Regions from separate parts of the Paeniglutamicibacter sp. MACA_103 genome, predicted to be linked through region 1. Evidence: riboswitches for the same ligand, from Rfam matches in the RefSeq annotation. Region 1 holds a riboswitch; the other holds the start of a gene.
What was found. Region 1 has a riboswitch for glycine ahead of ACIPVK_RS13735 (hypothetical protein). Riboswitches for the same ligand answer to the same signal wherever they lie in the genome.
Positions count from the first base shown of each region.

Region 2: linked by a shared signal. The riboswitch ahead of gcvP (aminomethyl-transferring glycine dehydrogenase) and the one ahead of ACIPVK_RS13735 (hypothetical protein) in region 1 are both predicted to bind glycine.

Region 1 is NZ_JBIXLN010000027.1:53,166-61,777, reverse strand. It holds gene ACIPVK_RS13755 (hypothetical protein) at 286-516, opposite strand; gene ACIPVK_RS13750 (DUF5937 family protein) at 610-1,599, shown strand; gene ACIPVK_RS13745 (PH domain-containing protein) at 1,648-2,022, shown strand; gene cycA (D-serine/D-alanine/glycine transporter) at 2,134-3,618, opposite strand; gene ACIPVK_RS13735 (hypothetical protein) at 3,605-3,880, opposite strand; glycine riboswitch at 4,038-4,134, opposite strand; gene ACIPVK_RS13730 (hypothetical protein) at 4,352-4,753, opposite strand; gene ACIPVK_RS13725 (PIN domain-containing protein) at 5,006-5,563, opposite strand; gene ACIPVK_RS13720 (helix-turn-helix domain-containing protein) at 5,584-6,048, opposite strand; gene ACIPVK_RS13715 (glycerate kinase) at 6,353-7,579, opposite strand; gene ACIPVK_RS13710 (SLC13 family permease) at 7,631-8,612, opposite strand, start outside.
Region 2 is NZ_JBIXLN010000035.1:1,735-10,346, reverse strand. It holds gene ACIPVK_RS15790 (hypothetical protein) at 1-90, shown strand, start outside; gene ACIPVK_RS15785 (RNase H family protein) at 124-1,128, shown strand; gene ACIPVK_RS15780 (serine hydrolase domain-containing protein) at 1,187-2,350, shown strand; gene ACIPVK_RS15775 (SGNH/GDSL hydrolase family protein) at 2,630-3,400, shown strand; gene ACIPVK_RS15770 (VIT family protein) at 3,478-4,200, shown strand; gene ACIPVK_RS15765 (NADPH-dependent F420 reductase) at 4,297-4,974, opposite strand; gene ACIPVK_RS15760 (hypothetical protein) at 4,993-5,301, opposite strand; glycine riboswitch at 5,440-5,540, shown strand; gene gcvP (aminomethyl-transferring glycine dehydrogenase) at 5,719-8,556, shown strand; gene gcvT (glycine cleavage system aminomethyltransferase GcvT) at 8,596-8,612, shown strand, end outside.

The DNA.
Region 1 (8,612 bases):
GGGAACGTCGAAGAGCACTTGGCAGGAACCCTTTGCCGCCCTTGCTCAAGGTTTGCACGTCCATGCAGCGGGCATGCAGCCAATGCAACGGTTGGGATCATTCGGTCGCCGCAGCGGCCGCGAACGAGACCTTCAACCGCACCGGGCGGGGGCTCTGCCACTTAGTCCCAGTCGATGGCTGGCATCGTTCCTCCTTGGCCGGCGGACGGGGCAAGGGAGCCCGCGCTGCCCGACTAGCCAACACGCATGTGCCGCAGTAGGGGCATCGAGGCGGCCCAGGATGGCTCAGATCCTGCCGGCCACGACCCCGGCGAGCTCGAGCCAGGCACGCTCGCGGTTCTCCCGCAGCAGTGCCTCCTGTTCGGCCGAGGTGTCCAGCAGGATCCGGGCCAGGCGAGAGTGCCGCGGGGCGGCGTGGGCTGCTGCCCGTTTGGTTCGCTTCCGGGCCAGGTGCCGGGCGGTGGCGGCGTGGTCGATGAATGTTTGGGCTGAAAACGCTTCGGTTGTTGTGCTCATGCGTCCATCCTGAAACCGCCAACGCCGTACGGCCACCATTCGGCCATTTCCGAATCCTTACCCCGGGGCGGGCCCGGGCCTAGACTGATTTACATGCAGATCAGCCTGTCGGCCGAGGACCTGACCCGGGTGCGATTCACCATCTCGCCCCTGTGGGAAACGGTCACCAGCGTGCGCGCCCTCCAGCTGGGCACCCGCATGCACCGCCCATGGATCACCGATGCCACCACGCGCATTCTCGCCTCCGGCGATCCGGACAAGCGGGACCACCTGCGGCTGCTGACCACGCTGATCCGCCCCACCGGCTACATCGCCGATTCCCTGACGCCCACTCCCCTGCGGCAGGACACCTTCGAAGCCGGCCTCGCCGCTGTCGGTGCCGTCGCCCCGGAATTGTGGGTCCGCGATCTCGACCACCTGTTCGCCACCGAATTGGAGGAGGACCGGTTGAGGGAGGTGCGCGCCATCCGCGAGGACCCGGGGTCCGCAAGCACCCGCATTGTTGCGGCCCTGCGCTGGTACTGGGAAACCGCGGTGGAACCATTCTGGCCGCGGCTGCGCGCCATGCTGCTGGCGGATCTCGACTACCGGCTGGCCCTGCTGGCCGAACACGGCATCCACCAGGTCTTCAACACCCTGCACCCCAGTGTGCGCCTGACGCCCGACGGCATCGAGGTCACCGCCCATTGCGACGGCAGCCACCATGCGTCCCCGGGCAACGGGCTGATCCTGGTTCCCAGCGCCTTCGTCTGGCCGCGCACGCTGGTGCTGGACGTGGACCCGTTCGTCCCGACGCTGACCTACGCCCCGCGCGGGGTCGGCCGGCTCTGGGAAAACACGCGGGAGGTCAAGGATTCCCCGGTGGCACTGCTGCTCGGGCACACCCGGGCGCAGATCCTGGCCCAGCTCGACCTGCCCATGACCACCACCCAGCTGGCCTGCATCCTGGACCTGGCGGCGGGAACCGTCAACGGGCACCTGAAGGTGATGGCGGCCTCCGGCCTGACAGACACCATTCGCGCAGGCCGCGAGGTCTTCTACCGGCGCGCCGACCTGGGCGAGGACCTGCTCGCCCGCGCGTAGCTGCGCCGCAATGCACCGACTGTCCGTGCGGCTGGGTAGGGTCGGGGCATGATCGATTTCAACAATGCCTCCGTGTTCAAGCTCAGCCCCTGCAACCCCGGTGACGTGGCGGGGGAAGTCACGCCCCTCTTCGTCCAGGGCGAGGAGCTGCTCGCCGCCTTCAAGGGCGCGCGGGACTACGTGGTCTTCACCAACAAGCGGCTCATCGCGGTGAACATCCAGGGCCTCACGGGCAAGAAGCGCGACTACACGTCGTTGCCGTATTCCAAGGTCCAGGCGTTCTCGGTGGAAACCGCCGGAACCTTCGACCTCGACGCCGAGCTGGATCTGTGGTTCAGTTCCCTGGGCAAGGTCCGCCTCGAATTCAAGGGCAAGGTCGATGTGCGCGCGCTCTCGCAGCTCGTCGCCTCACACGTCCTGTAGCGCGGGCAGACGCAGCAAGACGTCGGGGCCGCCTCCCCGAAGGAGGCGGCCCCGACGTCTTACCGGAATCGGGGGCGCCGGATGGCGCCCGGTGTTGCTGCGCGGCAGGTGTTACCGCGCGGCAGGCTCCTTCTCTTCCGCCTCCTGGGCGACAGGGCCGCCATTGAACGATGCGGCGAGCATGCGCTCCTGGGAGACCTTGGCCGAGTGCAGGGCACGCAGCTCGGCGTGCCGCGGCTTGCTGCGCATGATCGCGTAGCCGATCCCCAGTGCCACGAACCAGATCGGGGTGAAGAGCAGCGCGGCCAGGGTGTCGGCCTGGGTGGTCAGCGCCCAGAGGATGAAGCCGAAGAAGGCCAGCACCACGTAGGGCATGAACGTTCCGCCGGGCATCTTGAACTTGCTCTCGGCGTGCAACTGCGGGCGGCGCTTGCGGTAGATCAGGTAGCTGATCAGGATGATCGACCAGACGAACATGAAGCACAGCGCCGAGATGGTGGTGACCAAGGTGAAGGCCTCGGCCACGCCGCCCTCGGCGTAGAGCAGGGCCACGCCGGCGAGCAGGAACATGCAGGAGAACAGCAGGGCATTGCGCGGAACCTTGGTCCTCGAGAGCTTGGCGAAGCCCTTGGGCGCGTCGCCCTCCTCTGCCAAGCCGTGGACCATGCGGGAGGTCGAGTAGATGCCGGAGTTGGCGCTCGAGGTTGCGGAGGTGAGCACCACGAAGTTGATGATGCCCGCGGCACCCGCCAGGCCGGCCATGGCGAACATGCCCACGAACGGGGATTCCTCGGCGTTGAACAGGTTCCACGGCTGGACCGCCATGAGGATGACCAGCGCGCCGACGTAGAAGAAGAGAATGCGGACCGGGATGGAGTTGATCGCCTTGGGCAGGGTCTTTTCCGGGTCCTTGGTCTCGGCAGCGGTGGTGCCCACCAACTCGATGCCGACGAACGCGAACACGGCGATCTGGAAGCCGGCGACGAAGCCCATGAAGCCGGTCGGGAACATCCCGCCGTCGTTCCAGAGGTTCGCGAAGGAGGCGGTGGCGCCGTTGTTCTCGAAGCCCGTGATGACCATGACCAGGCCGACGACGATCAGCGCGCCGATGGCGACGATCTTGACCAGGGCGAACCAGAACTCGGTCTCGCCGAAGTTCTTCACGCTCGGGAGGTTCAGGGCCACCAGCAGCAGGATGCAGGTGACGGCGGGGATCCACAGCGGCAGGTCCTTCCACCAGAACGCCACGTAGTGGGAGATCGCCACGACGTCGGCGATGCCGGTGACCACCCAGCAGAACCAGTAGGTCCAGCCGGTGAAGAATGCCGCCCACGGACCCAGGATGTCCCCGGCGAAGTCGGAGAAGTTCTTGTAGTTGGAGTTGCTCAGCAGCAGTTCGCCCATGGCGCGCATCACGAAGAAGAGCATGAAGCCGATGATCATGTACACGAAGATCACGGACGGGCCGGCGACCGCAATGGTCTTGCCCGATCCCATGAACAGGCCGGTGCCGATGGCCCCGCCGATCGCGATCAGTTGGATGTGGCGGTTGGAGAGCCCACGTTCGAGGTGGGGCGCGGAACTATTGCTGCTCATGCTGTTGCCTTCCAGATGGGTACCGGTGCTTCGGTGGCGTGTCACGGACGATTTCCTGGTGGTCATCGCCGTGTGGGGTGAGGCTCTGGATCGAGTCCTCCGCGTGGTTCTCCGAGGCAACCATTCCCACGCCGGTGCGCTTGCAGGAGAGCCCAGCGGCGAAGCCCGCGGCACACCCCGGATCCAACACAGCAGGATCTTGGAGCAGGCCGGCGGGCGCGCCGGTGGACAACCGGGCAGTGGCGTGGATGGTTGGCAACATGGAGGAACTCCCGAATCGTGCGCGGCCGAGGCCGCGCTGTTCTTGGATCCTCCCCAATCTGTATACGTACCTGAGAGTTTTCATCCCTACCCCGCGCGGGGCCAGGACTTGCTCCTTCGGTGAGCACGCATTGCAACGTGCTGCTTTCCAGATTTGCCTCTTCGTGGCGGTACGGGGGCCTGAGAGTTTCCCGGGAGGAATTGCTCCTACGGCGCCCGTCCATGGTGTGAACGGGACTCTCCCGCCACGCGTCAACGGCAAGTTGTTTGTGACTGCAGTCATAACTTACTCGCCGCGCGCTTGTGGCGCAAATCACAAGCCCATTGGACGTTAGGGAACCATGCAACCGGTCGCCGACAAGGCACACCTGGCGACTTGCAGTTGCTTCACCTTTCAGGTGAGGCATGGGGGCCATCGCGGGCCAGGGATCGGCCGGCCCCGTGGCGTTGCCACGAACGGCATGCGGATCGGTCAGCTGTTGGAGTAGAGCACCTGCAACGCCGCACGCAGGCCCTCGAGGCGGCCCAGGGGGCCTGCCCCCGCTTGGCGCAGCGGTTCGGCTTCGTCCAGCGCCTCCCAGAAACCTTCCGTGGGCATTGACGGCGGCGGGACGATGAACCAGCAGTGGGCCAGCGGGTCTGCGGGGCCACGGATGCCCGCGTCGGCCAGGAAGACGGAGATGTCTTCGGGTACCGTCCCGGAATCCGGCACGCCCCCGGGACGGGCCTCGCGCGGCAGGCAATAGACGGCGTCCGGCACTCCGAGCTCCAGAATGCCGGCGACGGCGAGGAATCCGAAGCCGCTGAGTGGCACCTCGACCGCGCCTGGAGGCGGGTCTGCCACGGGGACGGAATCCCAGTTGACCGCATTCATGCTTCCTCCTTGGTCGGCGGACGAGGCACTGGACCCCGGCGCGGCCAGCCTAGCCGACGCACATCGGCCGCGATAGGGCACGGCCGCTTCGTCTCATGCGGCTGCGGCCGGACTCCGCCGGTCCCGGGGGGACCAACCCGGGATGGGGCGCTCCCCATACCGCCCATCGAGCAGTATGGGCAATGGCAATACCGTGACGGCCCTAGATAACGAAAATCCTGCTGCTGAGGTGCCGGTATTCGATCCCGACAGTCAATCCTGACCGGCGCCCGCGCCTTCAGTCAGCTCATTGATGGCCGCCACGAATAGCGGAAGGCCGCATTGTTCCAAGTGCGACAGGCATTCGGCCATGGTCAGCGCCGGATCCTGATACGCGGCGACCTGCTGCTCAAGACAGCGAAGAACAGCAGACCGGTGGAGATCCAACTGGTCAAGCAGGAAATCATCCGGGCCAACAACTTCCACCTCGAAGGGTTTACTCGAGGCGGGCGGAAAGTCCTTCAAATTGAACGTCACCAACAGCTCGGCGTTTGCTCGCACGGCTGCCGCAAGAACGTGCCGGTCTTTTTCGTCGCAGGTCATTACCCCGGTCAGGCTTTCGTAATCCTCCACGAGTGCGTCCGGGAAATGCTCACGCATGGCGTTGATTCTTCGTCGCGCCGACGTTGGTTCCAGATCGATCTTGAGTATCAGATTTCGTTCCAGTTCGACGAGAATTTCTTCCGACCAGAGGATCCGATACGTCTTGGCCTCGGCCAGCCGGAGTAGCAGATCGACAAGTGTTATTGGCAGCAGGACGCATGTATCCATAAGGACCGGGAAGGGCACGGCTATCGGGTCGAGTGTCCGTCGGGGACTCGGCGGACGGAACCGTCGCGGGCAGATTCCCTTGCCAGCTCGTCCAAAGCGGAACGGCGTTTGCTCCGCGCTTCACTTTCGTATTCAACAAGATCCCGCAACATCACACGGCGATGACGGCCCACCTTGGAGAAAGCAATCTCGCCTCTCTCGAGAAGTTTCACCAAGGTTGGCCTCGAATACCCGAGGAAGTCGGCGGCTTGTTGAGTCGTCATCCGGGTGTCCGTCGGCATGACGGTGACGCCCCGACCGGCTGAAAGCGCCTCAGCAATCTGGAGAAGCGCGTCAAACAGTTCATGAGGCACCTGATGCTGTCTTCCGTCGGCGGCAACAAGCGTTGGAGCGGCCTGTTCCATCGAAACGCTAGCCTTCAGGAACCGAAAGAACTCTTGGTCCTGGTCGGCGTCGTCCGATAAATATGTCTGTTTTGCCAGCATTGTACTCACGGACTCATCCCGTCAATATTCGAAATATTCGAAACTTCTGGTTTCAATCTACTCCGCCTTAGCCACCCGTCGCAATGTCTTTCCTGCGCTGGGGAGCTAGGCCGAGCTTTGGAGCTCACCGGTTCTTCAGGTGAACTTTTCTGAAGCATCGCAGCACCCCATTACCTTTCTAGACATCCCCAGCACCCAACCCGTTGGGCAAGAACCGGGATTGCCGGCCTGTTGGCCCCGGCGCGCGGCCCGCCCGGACAGTTCGGCCCTCGCATTGCGGGCCATCCCGCCCGGACCGGGCCGGCTACCAGGCGTCGCGCGGGCTCAGCCGGGCGGCCGCCATGGAGGCGCCCAGGATGATGGTGCGCATGAAGCGCTCCGCGGCCTCGATGAGCAGGCGCTCCCCGTCGTCCACCGCTTCCTGCAGCGTCATCGGGATCGGTACGATGGAGGCGATGGCGTCGATCCCGATGTCGTGGACGTCGCGGCAGCCCTTGCCCAGCGTCCCGGCCAGCGCCACCACGGGCACCCCGTGCAGCGCCGCCCGGCGGGCGACCTCGGCGGGGACCTTGCCCCGGGGCGTCTGGAAGTCGATGGCGCCTTCGGCGGTGATCACCAAATCGGCACCGCGCAGCAGCCCGTCCAGGTCGATGCCGGCCAGCCCGGAGTCCAGGATCGCCTCGAAGCGCGGCATCAGCACCGCCCCGAGGGCGGCCAGCCCGGCGCCAAGCCCGCCCGAGGCACCGGTTCCCGGCGCGTTGGCGAAGTCGGTGCCGCGGGCGGATTCCAGCGCATCGCGGCGCAGCACCGCCGCCCAGTGCTCGAAGCCGGCGGACATGGCCTCGACCTGCGCCGGGGTGGCGCCCTTCTGCGGGCCGAAGACCCGGGCCACGCCGCGCGGGCCGGTGAGCACGTTGTGCTGGTTCAGCGCGAGCATGATTTCAACGTTTCCCGCGGCGATCGCCGGGTGCAGCCCCTCAAGATCGAGCCGGTCGATGCGCGCCAGGTGGTTGCCGCCGGCCGGGACCTCGCGTCCGGCGGCGTCCAGGATCCGCACGCCGAGTCCCTGCAGCGCGCCCATGCCGCCGTCCGAGGTGCCGGAGTCGCCGCAGCCGACGAGCACCTTGTCGGCACCGGCGTCGATCGCCGCGGCGATGAGCTCGCCGACCCCGTAACTGGTGGTCATCCCGGGGTCTCGTTGGTCCCGCGGGACCAGCCGCAGTCCCGCGGCGGCGGCCATCTCGACCACGGCGGTGCCGGTGGCGTCCCCGCCGAGCATCGCGAAGTGGGAATCGACGGGCGCGCCGACGGGGCCGGTGACCCGTGCCGGGACCAGCCGTCCGCCGGTGGCGCAGGCGAGGGTCTCGGCGGTGCCTTCGCCGCCGTCGGCGATGGGAACGGCCTTGACCACCGCGCCGGGCAGGGCGCGGCGGACGCCGGCGCCGATGGCCTGGGCGACGGCCGCGGCGTCGAGGGATTCCTTGAATCCGGAGGGTGCAACGAGGATGCGTCGGGGCAGGGCGTTGGACATGGTGGTGGTTCCTTAACTGTTGGGGAGGTGCTTGGGGGCGGGGACGGGTGGCTAGAGGAAGAGCGGCAGGCCCATGGCCGGCCAGATCCAGAAGGCGAAGACCAGCACGAGGGCGACCATGAGCGGTCCCAGCACGGCGCTGAGCCGCAAAAGGTCCGCGGGCTTGTAGGTGTCCACGCCCTCGATGTCGGAGAACAGGTTGACGGGTTTCGCGCTGCTGGTCAGCGTGTGGCAGAAACCGGCCGCGGCGGTGGAGGCGAAGGCGATCGTGACCGCGTTGACCCCGAGGCCCGGGGCCAGCGAGACGACCAGCGGGATCAGCACCGCGGAGCGGGCCGAACGCGACTGGATGACCAGGTGCGCCGCGGCGGACATGAGGACCACCAGGACGGTGAACACCCACCCGGCGGCCGCGCCGAGTCCGTCGACCGGGCCCAGTACGCTGGCCGCCAGCCATTGCGCGGCGCCGGTCCCGACCAGCGCGGTGCCCAGGGTCAGCGTGGCGGCCATGAAGATGAGCATCGACCACGGCACGGCCTTCAGCGCCTTGGCCAGGGGCACCGAGCCGAAGCCGGGGCTGGCCACGAGCAGGGAGCCGAGCAGCGCGACGATGGCCGGGTGCAGGTGGTGCAGCGGTTCGGTGCACCAGAGCACCACGACCGCGGAAATCAGCAGGGCTGCCCGGGACTGGCCGACGGTCAGCGGACCGGTGAGCGGGACCGGGGAATGTTCCTGCAGCTGCTCGATGCCCACCGCCAGCGCCAGGCGCCGGTCCCCGGGCCGGGTGAAGAGCCGGAGCACCAACTCGGCGCACAGGTGCGAGGAGGAGAAGGCCAGCGGCAGCCCGTAGAGCAGCCAGCCGGCGAAGGAGAAGCCCTCGTATCCGGAGGTGGTGAGGATCTGGCTGGTGATCAGGTGCGCCCCGGCGCCCAGGTAGGAGGCGACGGCGGAGAGCAGGATGACCGAGGGGAAGACCAGCGAGAGGGCCAGCACCACCCGGCGGCGCTCCTGCAGGGCGCGGGCCAGGGCGATG
Region 2 (8,612 bases), on a different contig from region 1:
CGCGGTGTCCGGCCCATCCCCATGGCCCCGGCGTACGACCTGGAAACGGACAAGGCCATGGCCGGGGGAGCGCTATCACCGCCGATGTGATTCTGTCGGTGGGACCGTGGCAGGATTGAAAGCATGACGATCACCGCAGCCGCAGACGGATCAGCACTTGGAAACCCCGGACCGGCAGGATGGGCCTGGTACATCGACGACGAGCACTGGCGTGCCGGCGGGTGGGCCCACGGCACCAACAACATGGGTGAGCTCATGGCGGTGCTGGACCTCTTCCGCTCCACCGCGCACCTGCCCGACGAGGACCTGCACATCCTGTGCGACTCGCAATACGTGATCAACTCCGTGACCAAGTGGATGCCGGGCTGGAAGAAGAAGGGCTGGAAGAAGTCCGACGGCAAGCCGGTGCTGAACCTGGATCTGCTCAAGGACATCGACGAGGCCATCAAGGGGCGCAAGTACACCTTCGAGTGGGTCAAGGGCCATGCGGGCCACGACCTCAACGAGGCCGCCGACGACCGGGCACGTGCCGCCGCCACCGCCTACCAGGCCGGACGGGAACCCGACGCGGGCCCCGGTCTGGAGGGCACGCGAAGCGCCCAGGAACGCATGGCGAACCACGAGGTCCCCGAGCCAGACGGACATGACCCGCTGCCCCTCGAGGACCTGGACGCCGCGGCACCGGAGACGGCACCTGCAGCGGCACCCGCGGAGTCCGCACCCGCCGCCCCGGCCCCGGAGCCCACCGCCCCGCGCGCCACGGATCCCTCGGAACGCAGCGCCGCGGATTTGCAGATGGTCTTCGAGCTGGAAAGCGAACTGCTCTCGCCCGCGGTGCGCGGGGACCTGGACGAGGTCATGGCGTTCCTGCACCCGGAATTCCAGGAGATCAGCCGGGACGGGTCGCTCACCGACCGCTCCACCATCATCGCCGCGCTCACCGGCGGCCATGCGCTGCCGGCCGGCGGCGCGCTCCAGGTGCTCGCCGCCACTCCGTGGGGCCAGAACAAGGTGCAACTGGCATACCGGCTGTTGGCCGGGGACCAGGTGATCCTCTGTTCGTCCTTCTGGCAGCAGGTCGATGACCGCTGGCTGCTGCGCTACCGGCAGGAAACGCCGGCGGCCTGACCGCTCCGCCTGCACGTTCCGCACGCGAATCTTCCCGGCGATGGGTAATGTTGTGCAGGTGACTACGCAGACGAACACCATCAACGTCATTGACCAGCGCTTCGCCCCGGTGGCCGATTTGTTGGACTCCTTCGCCGACGCCGACCCGGGCTATTCCGCGCAGCTGGCCATCTACCAGGCCGGCAAGCTGGTGCTCGATGCCAGCGTGGGGCAGAACAGCGAGCGCGAGTCGATGACCGGGGTGTTCTCCTGCTCCAAGGGCGCCGGCGCGCTGGTCATCGCGTTGCTGGTGCAGCAGGGGCTGCTGGAGTTGGAGGCCCCCGTGGCCCTGTACTGGCCGGAGTTCGCCGCGGCGGGCAAAGCCGGCATCACCGTCGCCCAGCTGCTCAGCCACCAGGCGGGGCTGCCCGGCGTCGAGGGCGGGTTCACCCAGGAGGAACTCATCGACTCCCGGCTGGCCGCGGGCATCATCGCGGCCGCCGCCCCTCTGTGGAATGCCGCCGGGGTCCATGCCTACCATGCGCTGACCATGGGCGTCTTCATGGAGGAACTTGCACGCCGCTGCGCGCAGGAGTCACTGCAGGACATCTTCGAACGCCGCATCCGCGCCCCGCACGACATCGACTTCTACCTGGGCCTGCCCGAGGAGCTGGAGCCGCGATTCCGCCCGGTGCTCAAGGGCGGCACCGAGGAACCGGCGCCGTTCATCGACCCGTTCTCCCCGTTTGGGCTGGCGGTGAACTCCACCGGCGGCTTCGACGGTCCCAAGGGGCCGAGCTTCGACATCATCGACGTGCCGAACGTGCGCTCCATCCGCGAGGCCGGCCTGGCCGCCCTCGGCGGCGTCGCCAACGCCCGCGGGCTGGCCAAGTTGTACGCCGCGGCGACCACCGGGTTCGTGGACGAAGCCGGCGACGAGCACGCCCCGTTCCTCACGGCGGAGAGCATTGCCGCGGTGAGCCAGGACCGGGTCTACGGGCTGTCCCGGGCCAACGGGAATCCCGGCGCCTTCGCCATCGGGTTCATGAAGGCGCACCCGAACAACGACTTCGGCTCCGCCCGGGCCTTTGGCCACGACGGGGCCAACGCGTCGCTGGGTTATGCCGATCCGGCCTACGGGCTGGCGCTGGGCTACGTCCCGGCGCGCGCAGAGGCCAACGGCACCGGATCGCGCGGCGGGCAACTCAGCGTGCTGGCCCGCCAGGTGCTGCTCGCCGGGTAGCGGGCAACGGCCCGCCGGGGTTCGACGACTAGATGATCCCGGTGTACGTGTCGTCCACGAATTGGCTCCCGTGGATGTCATCGAGCCAGGGTGCCGGCCGGTGGTGCGGAACCGTGGAAGTCGGCGGCGTGGATTCCGTGTCGTTTTTTGGTCTTCATGCTTTCCAGCCCGCCCTCCCCGGTTGGGGTTCCGCTGTGCCCGGACCCGGCGGTTCCCGTGAACTACGCCGAGGCGTGGCACATAGCGAACCCGGGCCGCTTCCGGCGCTAGGCTGGAGCGGTGGAATTTGCGAAACGATTTGTGGCATTGGGCGACTCCTTCACCGAGGGCATGGGGGATGCGGATCCGCTGCGGCCCCACCAGGTGCGAGGCTGGGCCGACCGCGTGGCCGAAGAACTTTGTGCGGACCCGGAATGGGGATACGCGAACCTGGCCATCCGTGGCAAGAAGATCGGCCAGGTCCTCGCCGAGCAGCTGCCTGCGGCCCTGGCCCTGAAGCCCACGCTTGTCACCTTGTACATGGGCGGAAACGACATCCTGCGCCCGTCCGTGGACATCGACGACCTGATGCTCAAGTACCGGGATGCGGTGGCGCAGTTGGCGGCCACCGGTGCAACCCTGGTGCTTTTCACCGGGTTCGATTCAAGCGGCTCGGCCATCTTCGGGAAGACCCGCGGCCGCACCGCGATCTACAACGAGGCGGTGCGCGAGATCGCCGACGAGTTCGGCGCCGTGGTTGCCGACTACTGGCGCTGGCGCGAATTCCGGGACTGGCGCTACTGGGCCACGGACCGCCTGCACATGAATGCCGCCGGGCACGCGCTGATGGCCAAGAAGGTGCTCGGCGTGCTGGAACACGACGCGCACATCGAGGTCCCGGAACTTTCCGCTCCCGTGGCCAAGACACGTCTTGAAAGGCTGCGCGAGGATGCCGCCTGGACCAGGGGACACCTGGCCCCGTGGGTCAAGCGCCGGCTCACCGGGAAGTCCTCGGGAGACTCGCTCAGTCCGCGCTATCCCGGCTACGTCTCGCTGGCGGTGACGTCATAGTTTCCACGCGAAGTTCCGGAAACGGAAACCCGTGGTCCGCTGGCCAATAGGTGCGGCCGGGTGCTTTGCTGGTGTCCATGGAGCAGCAGGAGACAGGGCACGAGGGCGAACCGCACGACCAGCGAGTGGCCGAAAGGCTGAACTGGCTGCGTGCCGGGGTGCTCGGTGCCAACGACGGAATCGTTTCGGTGGCGGCGGTGGTGGTCGGCGTTGCCGGTGCCACCACGGCAACGGGCCCGGTGGTGGCGGCCGGCGCCGCCGCGGCGATCGGCGGCGCCATTTCCATGGCGCTGGGGGAGTACGTCTCGGTGTCCAGCTCGGCGGACTCGCAGAAGGCGCTCATTGAAAAGGAGCGCCGGGAACTGGCCGAGATGCCCGAGGAGGAACTGGCGGAACTGGCCGGTCTCTACGAGGCCAAGGGGCTGAGCCCCGCAACGGCGCAGCAAGTCGCACTGGAACTGACCGAGCATGATGTGCTCAAGGCGCACCTGGATGTCGAGCTGCAGCTGGACGAGGACGAGGTGATCAATCCCTGGCATGCTGCCATCGCCTCGGCCTTCGCCTTCACCGTGGGTGCCGCGCTGCCCTTTGCCACGGCGGTGTTCCTGCCCGTGGGGATGAGGGTGCCGGTGACCTTCGTGGCGGTGTTGCTGGCGCTGGCGGTGACCGGGGCGACGGGCGCGCGGCTGGGCGGGGCCCCGGTGCTGCGCCCGACCCTGCGGGTGCTGGTCGGCGGCGCCGCGGCGCTCGCCGTCACCTTCGCCATCGGTTCCTGGCTGGGGGTCTCGGGCATCGTCTAGCCCGGTCCAGCGGCTCCCGCGGCAACACTCGAGGGGCGGAACCGCCCGATGGCAGTTCCGCCCCTCGCGTAGCGGGTGTCGTGGGGACGGGGCGGTTCAGCCCACGACCGTGAGGGCGGTTCCCCAGTTGAAGTCCGGCAGTGCCGGGTTGACCTGCATGGCCATGACCAGCAGCTGGAAGCCCTCGAGCTCGCGGGCGTGGTGCAGGCCTCCGACCTCCAACGGGCGCATGCCGGCGGAGGCGACGAATGCAGCGACCTCGCCGCGGGCGGATTCCTCGCCGGCAACGAAGACATCCAGCGGCTTGCCGTCGGCGGTGCCGGAGGTGAGTGGCCCGGCGAAGGTGGTGTTGAAGGCCTTCACGACGGTGGCTGAGGTCAAGGCGGAGATTTCCTCGGCGGCCGAGCTGCCCGCGGCGGTGGTCAGCGAATCGAAGGTTGCGAAGTCCACCGGGTTGGTGATGTCGACCAGGATCTTCGAGTCCAGTGCTGAACCCTGGGCGGAGACGTATTCCTTGGCGGCGTCGAAGGGAAGTGCCAACACGACGATGCGCCCGGCCGGGGCCTCGGCGGTGTTGCCGCTGGCGACTCCCGCACCGAACTCGGCGGCGAACGTCGCTGCGGTCTCGGTGGTGCGGGCCAGGACCTGCAGGCTCTTGCCGGCGGCGATCGTGCGGGTGGCCAGTGCTCGGCCCATGTTGCCGGTGCCGATGATGGTGATGTCGATGTTCATGGTGTTCTTCTTTCCGAAGAGTCGAGCGAGGAAGTTCTTCATCTGATCCTCAAATCCTGTTTATTGAAGCTTCAAGTAACACGATAGACCCCCATTTGTTGAAGTGTCAAGTGTTTTGGCGTCCGTGATGTTGAAGGTATGGCTGAATGCGGCGAACCGGGGAGCCTTGCCGGGAGTCGCGTAGGTCGCGGCGGCGTCGGCAGCGGGCGATGGCAATACTTTGTGCTGCTGGCCAGCCGGCCGCTCGGCATCGCTGCGGGCCGCCCACAGCCGGCGCGTCCCGCCGCCCTCGTCGACGTGGGCAGCCTGTCGGCCTTTGTCGTCCTCAACCTTTGCGTGCGGCCGGGCATGCGGATTGTTTTCGGGCACGGTCGGGGGTCTCGGGCGGATGGAAGCGGCGGATATGTCGTGGAAAAGTCGCATGGATCCGCATCGGCATGTTCCGTGTTGTTTGGCTCACGCTTCGCCGGTAGGATGGGAGGCGTGCCTCGCAGGGGGCGCAGCCACTGACATGCGGCGGGAGAGTCCCGTTCAGCGAAAGTTGGTCGGGCGCCGTAGGAGCAATTCCTCCCCGGGAAACTCTCAGGCCCCCGTACCGCCGCGAAGAGGCAACTCTGGAAAGTAGCAACATCGCCTTTCGGCGGTGCGGCTCACCGAAGGTGCAAGCGTGTGCCGCCTAACCAGGCCGGCATATTGCGGAAACTCTCAGGTCAAAGCAACAGGGTCGGGGAGGAACTTGCAGCTCGTTCGGTGTGCCCGCACGCCGATGACCCAATGGAGTTCCCCATGACCGTGACCCCGTCCGCTGAGTTCGTCGCCCGCCACATTGGCCCCCAGGGCAGCGACATTGACACCATGCTTTCGCAGCTTGGTTATTCTTCCCTCGACGAACTCGTCGATACGGCCGTTCCGGCCGACATCCGCCAGTCCGAACCGCTTGACCTTCCCGCTGCGCTGACCGAGGCCGAGGTCCTGGCCGACCTGCGCGTGCTGGCGAACAAGAACGTGATGAAGACCCAGATGATCGGACAGGGTTTCTCCGACACCCACACCCCGCCGGTGATCCTGCGCAACGTGCTCGAGGATCCGGCCTGGTACACGGCCTACACCCCGTACCAGCCGGAGATCTCCCAGGGCCGCCTTGAGGCGCTGCTGAACTTCCAGACCATGGTCATGGACCTGACCGCGCTGCCGATCGCCAACGCCTCGATGCTCGATGAGGCCTCCGCCGTCGCCGAGTCCGTGCTGCTGATGCGCCGCGCCAACAAGGCCAAGGCCACCGCCAAGACCGTGCTGGACGCCAACCTCTTCCCGCAGACCATCGCCGTGGTGCAGGGACGCGCCGACGCACTGGGCTTCGAGGTCGAGATCGCCGACCTGACCGCCGGCCTGCCCGAGGGCGATATTTCCGGCATCGTGCTGCAGCAGCCGGGCAACAACGGCGCGGTTGTGGACCACGCCGCCGTCATCGCCGCCGCCAAGGAACGCGGTGCCATGGTCACCATCGCCGCCGACATCCTGGCCCTGACCATGATCACGGCCCCGGGCGACCAGGGCGCCGACATCGCCGTGGGCAACACCCAGCGCTTCGGTGTGCCGCTGTTCTTCGGCGGCCCGCACGCAGCCTACCTGGCCGTGCGCAACGGCCTGGAGCGTTCGCTGCCCGGCCGCCTGGTCGGCGTGTCCAAGGACGACGCCGGGACCCCGGCCTACCGCCTGGCCCTGCAGACCCGCGAGCAGCACATCCGCCGCGAGAAGGCCACCTCCAACATCTGCACCGCCCAGGCGCTGCTGGCCATCACCGCCTCGATGTACGCCGTCTACCACGGCCCGGCGGGCCTCAAGCGGATTGCCCAGCGCGCCCACAACCACGCCCGCACCATCGCCACCGCACTGAAGGGTGCAGGCCTGGAACTGGTTGCCGACTCGTTCTTCGACACCGTCCAGGTGAAGGTCGCCGATGTTGATTCCATCATCACCGCCGCCGAGGCCGCCGGCATCAACCTGCGCCGCGTGAACGCCGACACCGTGGGCATCTCCACCGACGAGACCACCACCGCCGCCCACGTGGCCGCCATCGCCGCCGTCTTCGGCATCGAGGGTGCCGACGTCAAGGCCGAGGGCTTCGAGCTGGCCGCCGCCGTGCAGCGCACCAGCGACTACCTGACCCACCCGATCTTCAACACCATCAAGTCCGAGACCCAGATGCTGCGCTACCTGCGCCGCCTCTCGGACCGCGACCTGGCGCTTGACCGCACCATGATCCCGCTGGGCTCGTGCACCATGAAGCTGAACTCCACCGCCGAGATGGAATCCATCTCCTGGCCCGAGTTCGCCTCCATCCACCCCTTCGCCCCGGAACACCAGACCGAGGGCTGGCGCGAACTGATCACCGACCTCGAGGGCCGCCTGACCGAGATCACCGGCTACGCCGGCGTCTCCATCCAGCCCAACGCCGGGTCGCAGGGCGAATACGCGGGCCTGCTCGCGATCAGCGCCTACCACCAGTCCAAGGGCGACGACGCACGCACCGTCTGCCTGATCCCGGCTTCCGCACACGGCACCAACGCCGCCTCCGCGGTGCTGGCCGGCATGAAGGTCGTCGTGGTGAAGACCGCTGCCGACGGCAGCATCGACGCCGCCGACCTGGACGCGAAGATCGAGGCCAACAAGGACACCCTTGCCGCCATCATGATCACCTACCCCTCCACGCACGGTGTCTACGACGCCGACGTGCGCGAGGTCTGCGACAAGGTCCACGCCGCCGGAGGCCAGGTCTACATCGACGGCGCCAACATGAACGCCCTGGTCGGCCTCGCCCAGCCGGGCAAGTTCGGCGGCGACGTGTCGCACCTGAACCTGCACAAGACCTTCTGCATCCCGCACGGCGGCGGCGGACCGGGCGTGGGCCCGATCGGCGTTGCCGAGCACCTGATCCCGTTCCTGCCGGGCGACGCCTCGGGCACCTACTCGACGCGCGACGGCGTCCCGGTGGTCGCCACCATGTTCGGCTCCGCCGGCGTGCTGCCGATCTCCTGGGCCTACATTGCGATGATGGGCGGCGACGGCCTGACCGACGCCACCAAGACCGCGATCCTCTCGGCGAACTACATCGCGTCCCGCCTCAACGAGTACTTCCCGATCCTGTTCACCGGCAACAAGGGCCTGGTCGCGCACGAGTGTATCCTGGACCTGCGCGAGCTGACCAACAAGACCGGCGTCACCGCCGAGGACGTGGCCAAGCGCCTGATCGACTTCGGCTTCCACGCCCCGACCCTGTCCTTCCCGGTCGCCGGCACCCTGATGGTGGAGCCGACCGAGTCCGAGGACCTGGGCGAGATCGAGCGCTTCATCGAGGCCATGATCGCGATCCACGCCGAGATGCAGCAGGTGCTCGCCGGGGACTTCTCCATCGAGGAATCCCCGCTGCGCAACGCCCCGCACACCGTGGCCGCCGTGGTCAACACCGCCTGGAACCGCAAGTACACCGTCGAGCAGGCAGCCTTCCCGGTGCCCGCCCTGAAGGTGGACAAGTACTTCCCGGCCGTGGGACGCATCGACGGAGCAGGCGGAGACCGCAACCTGATCTGCTCCTGCCCGGCTCCCGAAGCCTTCGAAAACTAATTCAGCCACTCATTTTTGAGCCCCACGAAAGGTAGCTTGATGAGCGACCCGAAGAA